DNA from 3 places in the Lelliottia nimipressuralis genome. Region 2 is predicted to be linked to each of the others. Evidence: predicted binding sites of a transcription regulator. Region 2 holds the regulator's gene; each other region holds the start of a gene.
What was found. Region 2 encodes CRP, which controls carbon source genes, mostly activating them, when cyclic AMP is high. Its sites were predicted from a motif close to ATGTGANNNNNNTCACAT; they were not measured.
Positions count from the first base shown of each region.

Region 1 (3,281 bases), 1.1 Mb from region 2:
CGGTCATCAGGATCACTGCCGCCGCCCCATCGGTCAAAGGCGTGCTGTTCGCCGCCGTGACGGTGCCGTGCTTGCGGTCAAACGCAGGACGTAATTTTGCATAATCATCCAGCGTCGAACTGCCACGGATATTGTTATCTTCACTGAGCGGTTCGCGATACGGCGGGATATAGGCCGTCATCACTTCATCCGCCAGTTTTCCCTCGGACCACGCCAGCGCGGCACGCTGATGCGAGCGATGTGCCAGGGCATCTTGCTGTTCGCGGGTGATGCCGTAGGTTTTCGCCATTTGCTCTGCGGTATCGCCCATTCGCAGGCCGGTAGAATATTCCGCGACCGCTGGCGGCACCGGCGCCAGATCGCGCAGACGCAGGCGGGAGAATAGTTTGAGACGCTGCCCCATGGTGCGGGCTTTATTGACATCCACCAGCACACGGGCCAGCTTTTTACTGACGCCAATCGGCAGAACGGAAGAGGAGTCGGCCCCGCCTGCAATACCGGCGCGAATGGTGCCGGTCATCAGGCTTTCCGCTACGTTAGCGACGGCCTGGAAGCTGGTCGCACAGGCGCGACTGACGCTGTAGGCATCGGTATGGACGTTCATTCCCGTCCCAAGCACGATTTCGCGGGCGATATTGGGTGCTTCCGGCATCTGGACGACCTGGCCAAAAACCAGTTGTTCGATGACCTCTGGGGGTATTTCGCTGCGAGCCAGCATCTCCCCCACTACCATTTTCCCCAGATCGACAGCCGGTATTCCGTGAAATGCCGTCGCCTGACGTGCAAACGGAGTACGTAATCCGCTGACAATGGCAATGCGGTCACCCTGACGGGTGACGAGCGGTAGTGCCTGACTCATAAAAGTCCCCTGTAAATGATATAAGCGCAAAGTGGTCTGACCTGATAACAGTTTTAACCATTTTTTTACATAGAGCCAATCGGGGAAGCGAAAAAGTGCGAGCTAAGACACAGAGAAGAAAAGAAAATGCCCCTGGGTCACAGGGGCATTTGAGGTATTTTTTGCGGGCCGCGACTTTGCCTTATCAGGACTACGAAACTGCAGGTCAGATAAGTAAAAAATCACCCGGCAACTTTACGGAGAAATTAACGCAGACCGAGCTGGAAAATCAGAGTTTCAGCTTCACACGCAAAGATGAAATCGATATCAAGCTTCACGCCACCGTCCACTTCCGTGAGGGTGGATTTGATTTCACAGGGATCGGATTCCACGTCGCGCGCGCGTTTGGTCAGCGCGGCTAAGGTTTCTTCTGCATCCGAACGTTTGCTAAATACGCGGCTGTAAGACGCGGTGCAATCGGTGTTATCCATAATGGTACCGACATCCATACAGCAGCAAACCGGGGTTTCATCAGCACTGCATTTACTCATAGCTCAAGTTCCTCTGCATTCGCGCACGGCGCGAGATAAACACGTTGCTGATATTTTACGCCCTGGCCGTGGCTCTCTCCAGCCGTTAATGGCGCAAACGGGGATAAGTGACCGTTATCACACTAAAAAATGATCTAACGCAAAAATCACCCTTTCTGCTGAGTGCCGGTGGTCGCATTTTTGCCACAGAGATCTCGTTTCAAAAAACATCTTTGAAAAACTTCAGAAACATACTTGCAACATCCCATCTGGTCCGACCTATACTCTCGCCACTGGTCTGATTTCTAAGTGTTACCGCAGACCCTACACTTCGCGCTCCTGTTACTCTATGTAACATATATTGCATAAAAATAACTCAATGAGGTTATGGTCATGAGCCAGAAAACCCTGTTCAAAAAGACTGCGCTGGCAGTCGCAGTGGCAATCGTATCAACCTCCGCCTGGTCAGCGGGCTTCCAGCTTAACGAATTTTCTTCCTCTGGCCTTGGCCGTGCATATTCTGGGGAAGGTGCGATTGCCGATGACGCAGGCAACGTGAGCCGTAACCCGGCGCTGATCACTATGTTTGATCGCCCAACCTTCTCAATGGGTGCCGTTTATATCGATCCTGATGTGAACGTTACCGGGAAATCCAATTTAACCGGACAGAGTGCTAACCAGGACAACATCGCGCCCGTGGCGTGGGTACCTAACATGCACTTTGTTATGCCAATCAACGATCAATTTGGCTGGGGCGCATCCGTCACATCCAACTATGGTCTGGCAACAGAATTTAACGACAGCTACGCGGCCGGCATTTATGGCGGTAAGACTGACCTGCAGACCATCAACCTCAACCTGAGCGGCGCGTATCGTCTGGACAGCAACTGGAGCTTCGGTGTGGGCTTTGATGCGGTTTACGCGAAAGCCAAAATCGAGCGCTATGCGGGTTCACTCGGTCCACTGCTGGCAGGCCAGCTGCAGGGGATGGTGCCTCCATCCATGCTGGACGGTATTAACTCCCCTGACGATCAGATCGCTTACCTGAAGGGTGACGAGTGGGGCTTCGGCTGGAACGCCGGTATCCTTTATGAGCTGGATAAAAACAACCGCTGGGGTCTGACCTACCGTTCTGAAGTGAAAATCGACTTCGACGGCGACTATAAAAGCTCCATTGACCCGAACCTGAGCAACATCTTTGCCAGCATGGGCCTGACCGGTCTGCCAGCGGGCACCGGCGGCAGAACCCAGAGTGGCGCGCTGACGCTGAACCTGCCAGAAATGTGGGAAGTGTCTGGTTATAACCGCGTGGCACCGCAGTGGGCTGTCCACTACAGCCTGACCTACACCAGCTGGAGTCAGTTCCAGGAGCTGAAAGCCACCGGCAACGACGGCCAGACGCTGTTCTATAAAGATGAAAGCTTCAAAGATGCTTATCGTATCGCGCTGGGTACGACCTACTACTACGATAAGAACTGGACCTTCCGTACCGGTATCGCGTTCGATGACAGCCCGGTTCCTGCGGACAAACGCTCCATTTCTATCCCGGATCAGGACCGTCTGTGGCTGAGCGCCGGTATGACTTATGCGTTTAACGACGATGCGTCTATCGATGTGGGTGCTTCTTATATGCACGGTCAGAACGTCAGCTTCACCGAGGGTGAAGGCCCTGCTGCGTACACCTTTAAATCTGAAGGTAAAGCCTGGCTGTTCGGTACCAACTTCAACTACGCGTTCTAATCGCGCCAGCATTAAAAAAGGTGAGCATTTGCTCACCTTTTTTTATTTATTCTTTATCTATCTCTGAAAGTTCATTCTCGATAGCTTTGGCATTCGGATTGTCTTCCGGTTTCAGCTTACCGCCGTTGGCAATAAAGTCGTGATTCTGGAAGTAGGCTTCACGCACCATAATG
Region 1 covers NZ_CP167172.1:3,165,475-3,168,755, forward strand. The annotation lists gene fadI (acetyl-CoA C-acyltransferase FadI) at 1-859, opposite strand, end outside; gene ACB496_RS15125 (YfcZ/YiiS family protein) at 1,105-1,389, opposite strand; gene fadL (long-chain fatty acid transporter FadL) at 1,762-3,108, shown strand; gene mlaA (phospholipid-binding lipoprotein MlaA) at 3,155-3,281, opposite strand, start outside.
Region 1: ACB496_RS15125 (YfcZ/YiiS family protein) is a predicted target of CRP. The motif match lies at 1,495-1,512, and genes of this name have one in related genera.

Region 2 (3,281 bases):
ATTACATCAACTTCCTGACGCCGCAGTTCTCGCGGACCCACATCAACTTCCAGCGCGTCCCGACGGTGGACACCTCTAACCCGTTTGCGGCGAAAACAATTCCGTCGCTGGACGAGAGTTTTGTGGTGATTCACTTCCGCAATCTGGAAGACATTGATTACCCCTGGCTGCTGGCGATGCTGCAGGGCTCATTCATTTCCCATATCAATACATTAGTGGTCCCGGGCGGGAAGATGGGGCTGGCGATGGAGCTGATCATGATGCCGCTGGTGCAACGGCTGATGGAAGGCAAGAAGATCGCCTGAGTTCAGTCGCCGGGGAGCGCTTCGCTATCCGGCTGAATCATGCGGTGACAGGCCCGGCAAGCGTAGCGCTACCGGGCGTAGTGTTAAGCGTCGATCACTTCGTAGGAATGCGTAATGTTCACCGCTTTTTCCAGCATCAGCGCCACGGAGCAGTACTTCTCCGCAGACAGATCCACCGCACGGGAAACCGCCGCATCCTTCAGCTCTTTACCGGTGACGATAAAATGCAAGTTGATGTGCGTAAACAGACGTGGCGCCTCTTCGCGACGCTCTGAGGTCAGCTTCACTTCGCAGTCCGTCACGTCATGACGACCTTTCTGCAGAATCGAAACCACGTCAATCGCGCTGCATCCGCCCGCCGCCATCAGTACCACTTCCATCGGGCTTGGCGCTTTATCTCCGGAGTTGCCGTCCATCAAAATCTGGTGTCCTGAAGCGGATTCGCCAAGGAACGTTAAACCTTCAACCCATTTCACACGCGCTTGCATTTTCATTAACTCCAAAGTTGCATTTTTCCGAACAGATTACGCGTGCGTTACAATTCTCGCAACGGAAGGCGACCTGCATCATGCTGAAGCGAGACACCAGGAGACACGCGGCTAAAGCTATGCTAAAACAGTCTCGATGCTACAGTAATACATTGACGTTACACATGTATGCAGAGGACATCAAACTTTACTGGCTGCGAACAGTGCGACAGCCACTTCCCAGGTACGGGTAAGAATTCGATTGCAACCCCAGAGTCAGGATGCGATTTTGACTCTGAGACAGCTTATAACAGAGGATAACAGCGCATGGTGCTTGGCAAACCGCAAACAGACCCGACTCTCGAATGGTTCTTGTCTCATTGCCACATTCATAAGTACCCATCGAAGAGCACGCTGATTCACCAGGGTGAAAAAGCGGAAACGTTGTATTACATCGTCAAAGGCTCGGTGGCAGTGCTGATCAAAGATGAAGAAGGGAAAGAGATGATCCTTTCTTATCTGAACCAGGGCGATTTCATCGGTGAACTGGGCCTGTTTGAAGAAGGCCAGGAACGTAGCGCCTGGGTGCGTGCGAAAACCGCGTGTGAAGTTGCAGAGATCTCCTATAAGAAATTCCGCCAGCTGATCCAGGTGAACCCGGACATCCTGATGCGTCTTTCTTCGCAGATGGCTCGCCGCCTGCAGGTCACTTCCGAGAAAGTGGGTAACCTCGCCTTCCTGGACGTAACAGGCCGCATCGCGCAGACCCTGCTGAACCTGGCGAAACAACCTGACGCCATGACCCACCCGGACGGTATGCAAATTAAAATTACCCGTCAGGAGATTGGTCAGATCGTCGGCTGTTCTCGTGAAACCGTTGGCCGTATCCTGAAAATGCTGGAAGATCAAAACCTGATCTCCGCTCACGGTAAAACTATCGTGGTCTACGGAACGCGTTAATTCCGGAACGAACGGCGTGCCATCGCGAGGTGTCACGCCGTTTTTGTCTCTGACGATCATGTGGCGCAGGCTGATTTATCACCCCGAAGTTAACTACGCACTACGTCAAACTCTGGTGTTATGTCTTCCCGTGGCTGTCGGTTTAATCCTGGGCCATCTGCAACATGGGCTGTTGTTCTCTCTCGTTCCTGCCTGCTGCAACATTGCCGGTCTCGATACACCGCATAAACGCTTTTTCAAACGCCTGATTATCGGCGGCTGCCTGTTCGCCGGATGTAGCCTGGCCGTGCAGCTGCTGCTGGCCCGTGATATCCCGCTGCCGTTAATCCTGACCGTGCTGGCTATGACGCTGGGCGTCACGGCGGAGATCAGTTCGCTGCACGCTCGCCTACTGCCCGCCTCACTGATAGCCGCTATTTTCACACTGAGCCTCGCCGGAAATATGCCCGTCTGGGAGCCGCTGCTGATCTATACGTTCGGTACCCTGTGGTACGGGCTGTTTAACTGGTTCTGGTTCTGGATGTGGCGGGAGCAGCCCCTGCGCGAATCCCTGAGCCTGCTCTACGTCCAGCTCGCGGACTATTGCGAAGCCAAATACACCCTGCTGACGCAACACACAGACCCGGAAAAATCATTGCCCCCGCTGCTTACGCGCCAGCAAAAAGTGGTCGACTTAATCAGCCAGTGCTATCAGCAGCTGCATATGCTGGCGGCCAATAAAAACCATGAATACAAGCGACTGCTGCGCGTCTTCCAGGTGGGGCTTGATCTACAGGAGCATATTTCGGTCAGTCTGCATCACCCGCAGGAGGTGCAAAAACTGGTGGAGCGCAGCCACGCCGAAGCGGTGATCCGCTGGAATGCCCAGACGGTCGCGGCCCGCCTGCGGGTGCTGGCTGACGATATTCTTTACCACCGTTATCCCACGCGTTTTACAATGGATAAACAGCTGGGCGCGCTGGAGAAAATTGCCCGTCAGCATCCGGATAATCCGGTTGGGCAGTTTTGCGCGTGGCACTTTAGCCGCATCGCACGCGTGTTGCGCACTCAGCGCCCGCTCTACCCGCGCGACCTGATGGCCGATAAACAAAAGCGTCTGCCGCTGCTACCGGCACTGAAAAGCTATTTATCACTGAAATCTTCCGCCCTGCGCAATGCCGCACGCATCAGCGTGATGCTGAGCATCGCCAGCCTGATGGGCGTCGCGCTGCACTTACCCAAGCCCTACTGGATTTTAATGACCGTGCTGTTTGTCACGCAGAATGGCTATGGCGCGACGCGCGTGCGAATACTGCACCGTGCGCTCGGGACGTTTGCCGGGCTGGTGATTGCCGGTATCACACTGCACTTCCATGTTCCTGACGGCTATACCCTGCTGGGAATGCTGGTCATTACCCTGGTCGGCTATCTGATCATCCGCAAAAACTACGGCTGGGCAATGGTTGGGTTTACAGTGACGGCGGTATATACCCTGCAACTGCTGACCCTGAACGGCGAACAGTTTATCGTGGCGCGACTGGTGGATACATTGATTGGCTGTCTGATCGCC
Region 2 covers NZ_CP167172.1:4,251,554-4,254,834, forward strand. The annotation lists gene ACB496_RS20480 (phosphoribulokinase) at 1-305, shown strand, start outside; gene ACB496_RS20485 (OsmC family protein) at 389-793, opposite strand; gene crp (cAMP-activated global transcriptional regulator CRP) at 1,100-1,732, shown strand; gene ACB496_RS20495 (YccS/YhfK family putative transporter) at 1,791-3,281, shown strand, end outside.

Region 3 (3,281 bases), 420 kb from region 2:
GAACGTGACGCCGTTTTTGGCTTTTTGTCACTCATCTTTTGGCTGCTGATCCTGGTGGTTTCCGTTAAGTATCTCTCCTTTGTCATGCGCGCGGATAACGCCGGTGAAGGCGGGATCCTGACCCTCATGTCTCTTGCCGGGCGTAATACATCGGCAAAAATGACCTCGTTCCTGGTGATTATCGGCCTGATCGGTGGCAGCTTCTTCTATGGAGAAGTGGTGATTACCCCGGCGATTTCGGTGCTCTCAGCAATTGAGGGGCTGGAGATTATTGCGCCGCAGTTGGATACGTGGGTCGTTCCGCTCGCCATCATTGTGCTGACGCTGCTGTTTGCTATTCAGAAGCACGGTACGGGGCTGGTGGGTAAACTCTTTGCACCCATTATGCTGGCATGGTTCCTGATTCTGGCGGCACTCGGTCTGCGCAGTATTATCGCCAACCCAGAAGTGCTGCAGGCGCTGAACCCAATGTGGGCGGTCCACTTCTTCCTGGAATACAAAACGGTTTCGTTCGTCGCGCTGGGCGCCGTGGTGCTGTCGATCACCGGTGTGGAAGCGCTGTATGCGGATATGGGGCACTTCGGTAAGCTGCCGATTCGTCTGGCCTGGTTCACCGTGGTTCTGCCGTCTCTGGTGCTGAACTATTTCGGTCAGGGCGCGCTGCTGCTCAAACATCCGGAAGCGATCAAGAACCCGTTCTTCCTGCTGGCGCCTGACTGGGCGCTGGTGCCGATGCTTATCCTTGCCACTCTGGCGACGGTCATTGCCTCTCAGGCAGTGATTTCCGGCGTCTTCTCCCTGACGCGCCAGGCGGTTCGTCTGGGCTATCTGTCGCCGATGCGCATCATTCATACCTCGGAGATGGAGTCTGGCCAGATTTACATTCCGTTCATCAACTGGCTGCTCTACTTCGCCGTGGTGATCGTGATTGTCAGCTTCGAGCACTCCAGCAACCTGGCCGCGGCGTACGGTATTGCGGTGACGGGTACGATGGTGCTGACTTCGATTCTCTCGACCACCGTGGCGTACCGGAACTGGCACTGGAATAAATTCCTGGTTGCGCTGATTCTGGTGGGCTTCCTCTGCATCGATGTACCGCTGTTCTCAGCAAACCTCGACAAAATCGTCTCCGGCGGCTGGCTGCCGTTGACCCTGGGGCTGGTGATGTTCCTGGTGATGACCACCTGGAAGAGCGAGCGCTTCCGCCTGCTGCGCCGTATGCACGAGCATGGTAACTCTCTGGAAGCGATGATTGCCTCGCTGGAGAAATCGCCGCCGGTACGCGTGCCTGGCACCGCAGTTTATATGTCACGCGCACTGAACGTGATTCCGTTTGCCCTGATGCACAACCTCAAGCACAACAAAGTGCTGCACGAGCGCGTGATCCTGCTGACGCTGAGAACCGAAGATGCACCATACGTCCACAACGTGCGCCGTGTGCAGATCGAACAGCTTTCTCCGACCTTCTGGCGCGTGGTGGCGAGTTACGGCTGGCGCGAAACGCCGAACGTGGAAGAGGTGTTCCACCGCTGCGGTCTGGAAGGGCTGAGCTGTCGAATGATGGAAACCTCGTTCTTTATGTCGCACGAGTCGCTGATTGTCGGCAAACGTCCGTGGTATCTGCGTCTGCGCGGCAAGCTGTACCTCATCCTGCAGCGTAACGCCCTGCGCGCACCTGACCAGTTTGAAATCCCGCCTAACCGCGTGATTGAGTTAGGCACGCAGGTCGAGATTTAACCTCCGCAACACCTTCTCCCGGTGACGCTTCGCTTGCACGGCCCTACGAAACCGTAGGCCGTATAAGCGAGGCGCCACCAGGTAAAACACTTCCCAAAATGCCCCCACATTTCACTTAGCGAAACGTTTCGACGTTGATCACAATTCTGTTACGTCATGATGGTTTTCTGAACACTCTTGCGGCTACACTTCTTTTAGCGAAACGTTTCGCTAGTGGAGCAAGAAAATGAAGAAAGGCACGGTACTCAATTCTGAAATCTCATCGGTTATTTCCCGTCTTGGGCATACCGATACGCTGGTGGTTTGCGATGCAGGCTTACCGGTTCCGCGCAGCACAACCCGTATTGATATGGCGTTAACGCAGGGCGTGCCCTCGTTTATGCAGGTACTGGGCGTGGTGACGTCGGAGATGCAGGTTGAGGCGGCCATTCTCGCGACGGAGATCAAACAACATAATCCGCAACTCCACGAAACGTTGCTCAGCCATATTGAGCAACTGCAACAACACCAGGGAAACACCATAGAAATTCGTTACACAACGCACGAGCAATTCAAACAACAAACCGCAGACAGTCAGGCGGTGATTCGCAGCGGGGAGTGTTCCCCGTATGCGAATATCATTCTCTGTGCTGGCGTCACGTTCTGAGGCCATCATGGACGCATTATTGCAACTCAAAGGGATCGATAAATCGTTCCCGGGCGTAAAAGCCCTCTCCGGTGCCGCGTTAAACGTTTACTCCGGGCGCGTTATGGCGCTGGTGGGTGAAAACGGCGCTGGCAAATCCACAATGATGAAAGTGCTCACCGGCATTTATGCCCGTGACGCCGGAACGCTGCTGTGGCTGGGGAAAGAGACGACCTTCACCGGACCTAAATCCTCTCAGGAAGCCGGGATTGGTATTATCCACCAGGAGCTGAACCTGATCCCGCAGCTCACCATTGCGGAAAACATCTTCCTGGGCCGTGAATTCGTTAATCGCTTTGGCAAAATCGACTGGAAAAAGATGTACGCCGAAGCCGACATTCTGCTGGCGAAGCTGAATCTGCGCTTTAAAAGCGACCGTCTGGTAGGCGACTTGTCTATTGGCGATCAGCAGATGGTGGAAATCGCCAAAGTGCTGAGCTTCGAGTCGAAAGTCATCGTTATGGATGAACCGACCGACGCCCTGACCGATACAGAAACCGAATCCCTGTTCCGCGTGATCCGCGAGCTGAAATCTCAGGGGCGCGGGATCGTCTATATATCCCACCGCATGAAAGAGATCTTCGAGATTTGCGATGACGTGACGGTATTCCGCGACGGGCAATTTATTGCCGAGCGCGAGGTCTCCTCGCTGACCGAAGATACGCTGATTGAGATGATGGTGGGGCGCAAGCTGGAAGAACAGTATCCGCGTCTCGACAAAACGCCGGGCGCTGTCCGCCTGAAAGTCGACAATCTGTGTGGGCCGGGCGTAAACGATGTCTCCTTCACGCTGCGTCAGGGCGAAATCCTTGGCGTGGCCGGGCTGATGGGGGCCGGGCGTACCGAGCTGATGAAAGTG
Region 3 covers NZ_CP167172.1:4,668,435-4,671,715, reverse strand. The annotation lists gene kup (low affinity potassium transporter Kup) at 1-1,737, shown strand, start outside; gene rbsD (D-ribose pyranase) at 1,964-2,383, shown strand; gene rbsA (ribose ABC transporter ATP-binding protein RbsA) at 2,391-3,281, shown strand, end outside.
Region 3: rbsD (D-ribose pyranase) is a predicted target of CRP. The motif match lies at 1,864-1,881, and genes of this name have one in related genera.